Regions from separate parts of the Paenibacillus sp. FSL H7-0918 genome, predicted to be linked through region 1. Evidence: riboswitches for the same ligand, from Rfam matches in the RefSeq annotation. Region 1 holds a riboswitch; each other region holds the start of a gene.
The links. Region 1 has a riboswitch for cyclic di-GMP ahead of MHI15_RS26565 (DUF6612 family protein). Riboswitches for the same ligand answer to the same signal wherever they lie in the genome.
Positions count from the first base shown of each region.

Region 1 (3,285 bases):
CATGCACATATTGCAGGATTGATTTTTCTTTAAAATCTTCTGATGCAGATACTTTCTTGAAGTCCCCTAATGAAATATGCAGATAATCCAGCTTTTTATCAGCTAATTTATCAATGAGATAAAAGGTATCGGTGATTTTAATTCCAGGCTCTTCATATTCTTCTGGAGAAAAACGATACCCGACAATAAAATCCTTAACCTTTGAATTGTCAACGACAGCAATAACTGCATCCACTAATTGGTTAATGAAATTAAATCTTTTCTCTAAGCTTCCTCCCCATTGATCTTCACGACGGTTGGAGTGTGGAGAGAAGAATTGTTGGATTAAATATGTGTTTGCTCCATGAATTTCTACCCCGTCAAATCCAGCTTGAATAGCACGTTGAGTCGCTTTTTTAAAATCCTCAATTACACCGAAAATTTCATCTTCTGTTAATGCTCTTGGAATTTCTGCATTCGGGCGTTCGGCAGCAATGGCGCTGGAGGAAACGGGTTGTACGCCACGCAATATTTTTGAATCTGTCATTCTTCCTGCATGGAATAGCTGTAAAATAGCCTTTGTTCCATTTCGTTTAATAGTAGATGCTAATCGGCTGAGGCTAGGAATAAATTCATCGGAGGAAACACTAAGTTCACCTTCCCATCCTTTTCCACCCTCTTGTACATTTGCTGCCGCAGTGATGACCGCACCTACTTCGCCCGTTCTTAGCGAATAGTATTTCAATTCATCTTGTGTTACTACACCGTCATAAAAGCTCATTCGCGTGGTCATTGGAGCCATAACCACTCGGTTTTTTAATGTCAGCCCTCTGCGAAAAGTTAATGCTGTGTCTAGTGCTATCATCTTTTTCCCAACTTTCATTAAATTATATTTAGATAAATTATTATATACATGCGCATACATATAAATTACAGCAATGATTTATTCTTGTCAACTAATAAAGAACTGCTGTTGGATACAACAAAAAGCGCTGTTCCGCTGAACAGCGCTTTTCGCTCGTTATGAATCGTCCTTATTATTCTAGTTCGGCCGGTTTTACAATGGCTGCACCTTTATTATTTTTGGAATATTTAGCTTCGATTTTCGTGGTGTATGTATCTTTGGCTCCATCACTTACCAGCACATAACTCAGATCGACTATCAGCTTTTCCGTTTGCCAGGTCTTAGTATTGACGAATAATTTCCACGTTACGCTTTTGGGTTGAACTGTCTCTCCATCCCAGAGGTTCTCCTGGTCATAGAGTTTGATTATCCCCTTAGCTGCTGTCGGATCGGTTACCGTGAATTGTAAGACTGTTTGTGCGCCAGCAGTGCTGACTTTCATGGATTTTTTATAACTTTTGACCGAATCAAGCATGGAAACAGGATCGTATTGGCCTTTAGAGTAAAAGGCATCCCATTCCGTTTTCTCCAGTCCAAGCCAATATTGTGCATCAGGATCGATTGGCTCCCCGTCATCGTCGTAACCTTCATCTTCAGATTCATCGATCAGTTCACTTCCGTCTACAAGATAGTAAAACTCCTTGTCATTGGCATATAGACTGTACGATGTTTCTAAAAGACTACTAGCGACAGTGCCTGCTGCGGCAAAATTCGGCAGACGGTTGATATCCAGCTTCAGAGTGTTGGTGTTGCTGATACGCACCCCGCCGCTTTGAATATCCTGTTTTTTGGTCACATCCAGATGGAAATTCTTTATTGCTTTGGAGGCTGCCGTTACTTTGCTGATCATCTGATCCGCGGTTACTACTGTTGAGGTAGCTGCTGACACTACTCCTGGATTAGACATCCATCCGATCGTTCCGGACAGCAATAAAGCACCTACTGCCAAACTAGTACCTATTGTTTTGAAAAAACTGTTCATGTACTTCCCCTTTCGGCCCCTTGCGATAATGTAACGCCGTATAGGTCGAAATAATAAAAGAGCTCAAAATAGACTACATATTCTTAGAGCTATCCTTTATGCTTCATAAGACATCCCTATGGCGGCCTGGCGATCATTTCCTTCTGTCGAAAGGCTTTAGACCCATGGCTTTGTGTCATCATCTTTCGATGATTTTACCTTTAACGCGGACATTCAATTAGTTTTAATAGATTACGGACGCATGTCCCACCGCTAATTTTATCATGGTTATAATTACCTGTAAACGACTTATCTTCCATTCGAATTCGCTATGATACTCAGAAGAAATACTACAATCAAAATGAAAAATGAACGATTACATACGCTTATAAGTCTTATTAATGAGAACAGTAAAGACAGGGGGTGCAGCAAAATGAGTGACCGGGAAATTTTCGAGCTCTATAAAGAACAAGTATATTATTTTTGTTACTACTTAATGAAAAATCAGGCAGATGCGGAGGATATTTCCCAAGAGGTATTTGTAAAAGTTATCTTAGCGGATAAGTCGAAGGTAAGAAACTTGAAAGCTTGGATTTTACGAATTGCTTCGAATGAGTGCAACAGTGTGATCAAAAGGCGTAAGACGGGGTGGATGAAAGAAGTACGTAATTATTTACTATCCAGGTCTGAGGAATCAAACCCTGTAGAAAAACGTTTGGATCGACAGGAAACTAAAAAAGAATTACAAGGGTTATACAGTCAGCTTTCCGACAAAATCAGAATGGTAGTAGTCCTTCGTTTTATAAACGAATTGACTGTACCCGAGATCTCTAAAGTTATGAGCATACCCGAAGGAACTGTAAAATCCAGACTGAACAAGGGACTTAAAATACTAAATAGAATGGGTGGAACCCAACTAAAGGAGCTGAATAGTAATGAGTCTGTATATTGAAAAAGATAAACATATTCCCCGACCGGATTATGATTTGATGTGGACTGCCATAAAACAAGAAGCTTATACACGTCAAAGAAATCTGCATGCCTCCCAGAATACTCCTAGGTCTAATAAAAAGGTTATTCCTATCAGTATTGTCTTCTCTTGCCTCTTACTTGTAGCCATTCCTGTATTCGCTAGTATGACGATTAATTGGGATAAAATTGGTGGTCGAAGTGTGAGCAATGCATTAAATAACGGCATCGGTCAACAGTATAATCTTCAAACTTCCAGTTCAGGAGTAACAATGAATTTGAACGGTGTTGTAACTGATGGAGAAAAAATGAAAATGCTGTTATCACTTGATACTAAATCTGATCTATCCAAATATACTGGATTTGCTACAGAGGAAAACATCATGACTAATGAATCCGGTGCCAAGGCAAAGGTATACGGTTATTTAGAATACGATCCTGAAAGCCAGAAACTCATTGGAGTATATGAGAC
Region 1 covers NZ_JBBOWJ010000004.1:356,884-360,168, forward strand. The annotation lists gene MHI15_RS26560 (NADH-dependent flavin oxidoreductase) at 1-862, opposite strand, end outside; gene MHI15_RS26565 (DUF6612 family protein) at 1,017-1,865, opposite strand; cyclic di-GMP riboswitch class I at 1,983-2,074, opposite strand; gene MHI15_RS26570 (RNA polymerase sigma factor) at 2,278-2,796, shown strand; gene MHI15_RS26575 (DUF4179 domain-containing protein) at 2,780-3,285, shown strand, end outside.

Region 2 (3,285 bases), on a different contig from region 1:
TCTAAAGGTACTTGAAAGCCCTCAAGGTGAACCAGAATCCATGGTACAACGTGTCTGGAGACAGCTGGAGGAAGCAGGGATGGCAGAATCATCTTATCTGGCCACCGGCCGTGGCCAAGTAGAAATGATACAAAGCCAACTGGGAAGTCATGTGCCGATTATCGTTGAACCGGAGCGTCGGGATACTTTTCCGGCTATCGCCTTAACAGCTACCTATCTTTATTCAGTGGCAGGTGTTTCTCCAGCGGAGACGGTAGCAATATTGCCTGTTGACCCTTATGTAGAAGCATCTTTTTTCGATACCATAGCTATGCTTGAGGGGACCATGCTGGAAAGTGGAGCAAATCTGGCTCTAATGGGTGTTGTTCCTGAACATGCCTCAGAGAAATACGGATATATTATTCCTACCACCGAAGAGGCGGGGGAAAATGGTTTTATGAAGGTGAGTCACTTTCAAGAGAAACCTGACCGCATACAAGCAGAACAGCTCATCGAGCAAAATGCCTTGTGGAATTGCGGAGTGTTTGCCTTCCGCTTAGGGTACTTGTTAGATATTTTGCAGCGTAAAGGGTTGCCTTTAGGATATGAAGAATTGCAGAAGCAGTATAAGCTATTGTCTTCCATCAGCTTTGATTATGAAGTGGTGGAGAAAGAAGAACATATTGTGGTGCAGCCGTATGATGGATTCTGGAAGGATCTTGGAACGTGGAATACGCTGACAGAGGAAATGAGCAGCAAGCATGTAGGAAAAGGTTTTGTGACGGCGGATTCTGAGGGGACTTGCTTGATTAATGAGCTGGACATTCCGATTACGGTAATTGGTGCGAAGGATCTGATCATTGCGGCTAGCCCGGATGGGATTCTAGTTACCCATAAAGCTGAGAGCCCACGGATTAAAGAAGTGCTGAAGACCTTTGAACAAAGACCGATGTACGAGGAACGCCGTTGGGGTCATTACAAAGTTATTGATTATGTGAAATATGATGAAGGCAATGAAGTGCTGACCAAACGGATTTTTATATCCGAGGGGAATAATATCAGCTATCAATTACATCGCAAGCGTAGTGAAATTTGGACAATCGTCAGCGGCGAAGCAAGTATTGTGCTGAATGAGAAAAAACATAATGTGAAGGCTGGGGACGTGGTACGTATACCGGAAGGAACGAAGCACGCGATCCTTGCTTTGACGGATGTTGAGTTTATAGAGGTACAGACGGGGTCTGAATTAGTAGAAGAAGATAACATACGTATTACTTTAGACTGGAATGATATAGAACTACAACAATTCATTTCATAGGTCTAACCTATCTATTTAACCAATTCAAAATTTCTTGAAACAGGTAAATTGACTCAATTATCAAAAAAAGTCATAAAAACACTAAATATATCATTAATTGTCGTCGATACTTACGGTAAGAGAGATTATTTCTCTTAAATTGAAAAGGCAAACCTATCGAAAGGTAGGGACGCAAAGCTATAGGGCCTTCGAAAGAGTGGCAGCCTGGCTACCGAAAGGGAGATTATTTTGAAAGCTTACCGTACGTATCGATTGTTTGGTGCATTTCTGTCACTCGTCCTGTTTCTGACTGCACTTCCGCTTGCTGTTGGAATTTCGCCGTCTGTTGTCATAGCTGCTTCAAATTCTGGAACGCCAGTTACCCCAGGTGCCTCACCTGAAGCCGTAAAGCTGCTTAACTATTTTTACTCGATCTCAGGAAAAGGTATTATTGCCGGTCAACATGACTATTTAGAAAGTCCAGATGAAATTAACAATATGCTGAAGGGAACCAGCGGACAATATGCGGCTCTTCACGGTTATGAAATGGGTGCGATCAGTGGCCAGTCCGAAGCAACGATGGCTTGGCAACGTCAAAATGTGGTGAACAGCGCCATCAACTGGAATAAAGCGGGCGGGATCGTAGCTATGACTTTTCATGCTAACCTGCCGGGCACCTCTTATGACTGGGATAATGTGAAAAAAACACTTAGCCAGAGTGAGTTCGATAGTTACGTTACACCGGGTACCAAGCAATATAACAATCTGATCGCTGAGCTTGATAAGGTGGCCGTCTCTTTAAAAAGCTTGCGCGATGCCAACGTTCCGGTGCTTTGGAGACCCTATCATGAAATGAACGGGAACTGGTTCTGGTGGGGGAAGAAAAATAACTTTTCTAAACTATGGAATATTATGTATGACCGTTTTGTTAACGTTCATAAATTAAATAATTTGTTATGGGTATGGAGTCCGAATGCTCCCAATGTTTGGTCAGATCCTTATGCGCTAACTTATCCAGGTGCTGATAAAGTAGATATTCTGGCAGCAGATATATACGAAAATGATTACCAGCAAAAATACTATGACAGCTTATTGAGTCTAGCCGCAGGCAAACCGATTGCGATCGGGGAAAATGGTGAAATGCCTAATCTGGAGAAGCTTCAGCAATCGCAAAGTAAATGGACGTATATGATGAGCTGGGGAAAAATGCTTTACGAGAATAACAGTGCAGACACAATCAAAACATTTATGAATAGCAACTATACCCTGACCAGAGATAAATTAAATACTGGTCTGGCACCGACACCTAGCGCCGCACCAGCGCCGGCACCTTCCGAAGAAGAGGGGGAGGCAGCAATTCCTCTCGCGAAGGGGCTTGCAGGAGAGTATTACAACAACATGCAATTGTCGGGAGCAGCAGCTCTTAACAGAACTGATGCAATAATCGATTTCAATTGGCGGCAAGGCTCGCCGGATGCCGCCCTCGGGATTGATCGGTTCTCCATACGTTGGAGCGGTAAAATTAAGTCATTATATAATGAGCAATATACATTTTACACTACCTCAGATGATGGTATCCGTGTCTGGGTGAATGGGGAATCCGTGATTGATAGTTGGACTAAGCAAAGTGGTACTGAGCGTAAGGGCATTATAACGCTGAAGGCTGGCCAGCTATATGATATCAAGGTGGAGTATTACGAGAATGAAGGCGATGCGAGAGTCCGCTTGATGTGGGAAAGTGCTAGTCAAGCTAAAGAGACAGTTCCAGCAAGTGCACTTTTTCTTCCGGATGTCTCCTGATTGATGAAAATTAAAGGTCGATCCTTAGTGGCTCTGCGTTATTGCAGAGCTACTAAGCTATAGTCCTCATTAGGTCAGAAGACGATTGTCCGATAACAGGTATGTTTTTAACACCTGTGGAGGCAGTACAGCTACCGAAAGGAGGATTTATTTGCGTAAATATTATAAGAAAAACAGATTGTTGTTTACTATGTTACCGGTGTTTATTA
Region 2 covers NZ_JBBOWJ010000002.1:935,348-938,632, reverse strand. The annotation lists gene MHI15_RS18185 (sugar phosphate nucleotidyltransferase) at 1-1,297, shown strand, start outside; cyclic di-GMP riboswitch class I at 1,434-1,513, shown strand; gene MHI15_RS18180 (glycosyl hydrolase) at 1,526-3,076, shown strand; gene MHI15_RS18175 (glycosyl hydrolase) at 3,228-3,285, shown strand, end outside.
Region 2: linked by a shared signal. The riboswitch ahead of MHI15_RS18180 (glycosyl hydrolase) and the one ahead of MHI15_RS26565 (DUF6612 family protein) in region 1 are both predicted to bind cyclic di-GMP.

Region 3 (3,285 bases), on a different contig from region 1:
TAATTGGAGCTAGTGCTTTTGCGCCATAGTCTCCTGATAGATTCGTGAAGTGGTTGAGACCACTGTTGATATTTTCCTTCATGGTTAGCCTCCTAGTTTAGGTTCAAAGTACGGTGTGCAGTCGGAGGGACTTCATCACGGTCTGTTAGTAGTTCAATAACGGCAACATGGTTTAGAGCTACCGCATCTTTAATTGCAGCTGTGAATTCATCCGCAGTCTCACATTTGTAGCCTTTAGCACCTAGAGATTCAGCGAATTTCACGGCGTCCATTGGTACTTCATATAGAGTTCCATCGATACGACCTGTGGTTTTCTCCATACCCTTAAGAGCCATATCTAGTTGCTTATTATTGACCACGATAAAGATGACAGGGATATCTTTGCAGACAGCGGTGTTAATCTCAGCGCCGAGCATCATGAAACAACCATCACCTGTAATGCAGAGGACAGTTTCTTCAGGAGCTGCGACTTTTGCACCAATAGCCATGCCGATCGAATTACCCATGCAAGCAAAATACGCATCAAAAACAAAGCTGCCCGGTTTCTTAACCTTGTACCATTTTGCAGCGTGGAATCCATGACTTCCATCATCAACGAAAATTGAATTATTATAAGGGATCAAATCACTTAAAGTGCTCATTACCGAAGCAAGGGAAAGATTCTTAAGGGTTGGAAGCTCTTCTGAATAATCCGCATCGGCCAAAGCCTCACGTTTGGTGATTGTGCTTGGGTCAATATGATTTAGGCAGTGCACCAAATTATCGCGCAGGTCCCCAGTGACCGGTATCGTTTTGGATAATAGTATTTTTCCGACAAAGGTTGGATCAATATCAAATTGAATTAAAGTTGCTGGATGATTCTCCCGTTTAAGATTACAGATGGTCATATCACTTAAACGTGATCCAAGCACTATAAATAAATCGCTTTTATTCAATAAATCGTCCCCGTGGGTCGAACCGCCAACGCCAATAGGACCATGATAGAGTGGGTGATCCCAGACTATAGCCCCTTTTCCACCAGGAGATGTTACTACAGGAATATTAAAAGTTTCTGCGAGTTGAACAAGCTCTTTATGTGCTCCGGAGCGGTTAATTCCTTTACCCGCAATAATCAAAGGATTCTTAGCAGCTTGAATAGCATCGATGACTCTATCGATATTAGCTTGACTAATTAGAGACTCTCTTTCTGGGATTACTATATTGCATTCTTCCAATACTTCAGTTTGTACATCAAAAGGAATACAAAGATGAACAGGACCCCGTTTGGTCAGGGCCACAGAAATCGCATGATTAAAAATAGTACCAAAGTGATCCCCACGTTCAACCAATTTACTGAACAAGGTGGCAGGTCTGAACATATCAGCTAAATCAGCCAGAAAAGAGGTGGAGTCCTGACATTGAGGAATTCCAAGCTCTGTAATGGATTGGTGGCCGGTAATAAATAGGACAGGTAGGTTGTTAGCTTTCGCATGTGCTGCTGCTGTAAGCAGGTTAGTTCCCCCAGGACCCGAAGTACCAAATGCTACGCCTAGGTTACCCGTTTTCAGCGCATACCCTGCTGCTTCGAATCCGGAGCTTGCTTCATGTCTGCCGGGAATAAATTCAATACCGTAATCCACCATCTTTAGAACTATTGGACAAATGGATTTGCCAATGATCCCAAAAGAATGGGTGACTCCAAGGTTACGTAGTGCTTCCGCCATGTAATCTGCGACTGTCTTCAAAAGAAACACCTCACAAGTTTTTTGATATATATTAGTTATTAATCTACCGAATAGATACGATAGATCAATATACTCAAAAAGTAAAAACCTGTGCTCTATAGTAAGCACAGGTTGGTGGCATAAGGCGCCGCTAAGACTGAACAATAGTTCAGCCGTCCTGGTTCCTCTGCAACCTGGCAATCATGGCCTCAAACGAAAAAATGAGGCTGTAGATCCATGGTTTTGCGTCATCCTCTTTCGAGGATTTTGCCAATATTAATTTATAGTTGATAAGAATAATTTTCCTTTACAATATATTCCTCATTAATTTTTGTCAACATAATCCGCTAAAAAAACTCGAAATTTGACGAAAGTCTTGTCCAAGAGATGAAGTTTTGCCTCGCGAAAAAAACTGCCACCTAAGACTCAGCTTAGGTGGCAGTTGATAGTTTTGAACTAGAATTTAAAGATATGAATGGTTTTTTGCAGATTAAATACGGCCTGGGTCATTTTTTCCGTTTCTTCTGCAACAGACTGCAGGGCATTAATCTGTTCATTCATAGCCGCCGATACCTCTTCCGTGCCAGCAGCAGTTTCTTCGGTGATTGCTGAGATATTCTCAATTGCACTGGAAATTTTCAAGGCACTTTCTAGCATAAGATCACTCTCCGCAGAGAATGAAGAGATTTGCTCGGTAATGTACTGCACGCTTTGTACAATTTGTGCGAAAATATGGGCAGATTGAGTGATCATTTCATTCTGAACCTGCACAACCTCTTCATTGATGGCAATATTATCGATGGCTTGTTTAATATCTGACTCAATGCTGCGGACCAAGCCGAATACTTCTTTTGTGGATGCCGTAGATTCTTCAGCAAGCTTGCGAACCTCTTGAGCTACAACGGCAAAACCCCGACCATGCTCTCCGGCACGAGCAGCTTCGATGGAGGCATTCAGTGACAGCAGGTTGGTCTGCTCAGCGATCTCTGTGATGGTCTTGGTGATCATCGTAATCCCGCGGGCATTTTGTGAGAGAGCTTCAATAGTATCAGCCACTTTTTGTGTAGCCTCTATGTTTTTACGCATGCCTTCAGCCTGTGTATCTACGGATTGGCGCCCTTGCTCAACAAGTTCTAAGGTATGTATTGAACGTCTGTTCATTTCTTTGGTGGAGTTCGTATAATTGGATACTTTGGTCTCAATGTCTTTAATGGATTCTGTCATATCAGCGATATCCGTAGATATTTCATTTGCACCAAGAGCGAGCTCAGTAGAAGAAGAGGCTACTTGTGCCATGACAATTTTCAGGTTCTGGTTCTTATCTTCGATTCCGCGGCTTGCATCCATAACTTGACGGGTGATCTGCGATGCATCGGTCAGAATCTTCTTGAGCTTATCAATCATTGTGTTAAAGGAGCGGCTTACGTCACCCATTGAACCATTTTCGTCCGCTCTGCTAGTGAAATCACCCTTTGAAATACTGTGAGATACATTAGCAATATCATCAAAAGATGATGTAAGCGTTCTCTCCACGAAGCGAGCAACAGGTAAAGTCAGACCTGCAAGAACAACTACTAGTATA
Region 3 covers NZ_JBBOWJ010000001.1:855,590-858,874, reverse strand. The annotation lists gene MHI15_RS04085 (carboxymuconolactone decarboxylase family protein) at 1-82, opposite strand, end outside; gene MHI15_RS04080 (thiamine pyrophosphate-binding protein) at 93-1,733, opposite strand; cyclic di-GMP riboswitch class I at 1,889-1,985, opposite strand; gene MHI15_RS04075 (methyl-accepting chemotaxis protein) at 2,160-3,285, opposite strand, start outside.
Region 3: linked by a shared signal. The riboswitch ahead of MHI15_RS04080 (thiamine pyrophosphate-binding protein) and the one ahead of MHI15_RS26565 (DUF6612 family protein) in region 1 are both predicted to bind cyclic di-GMP.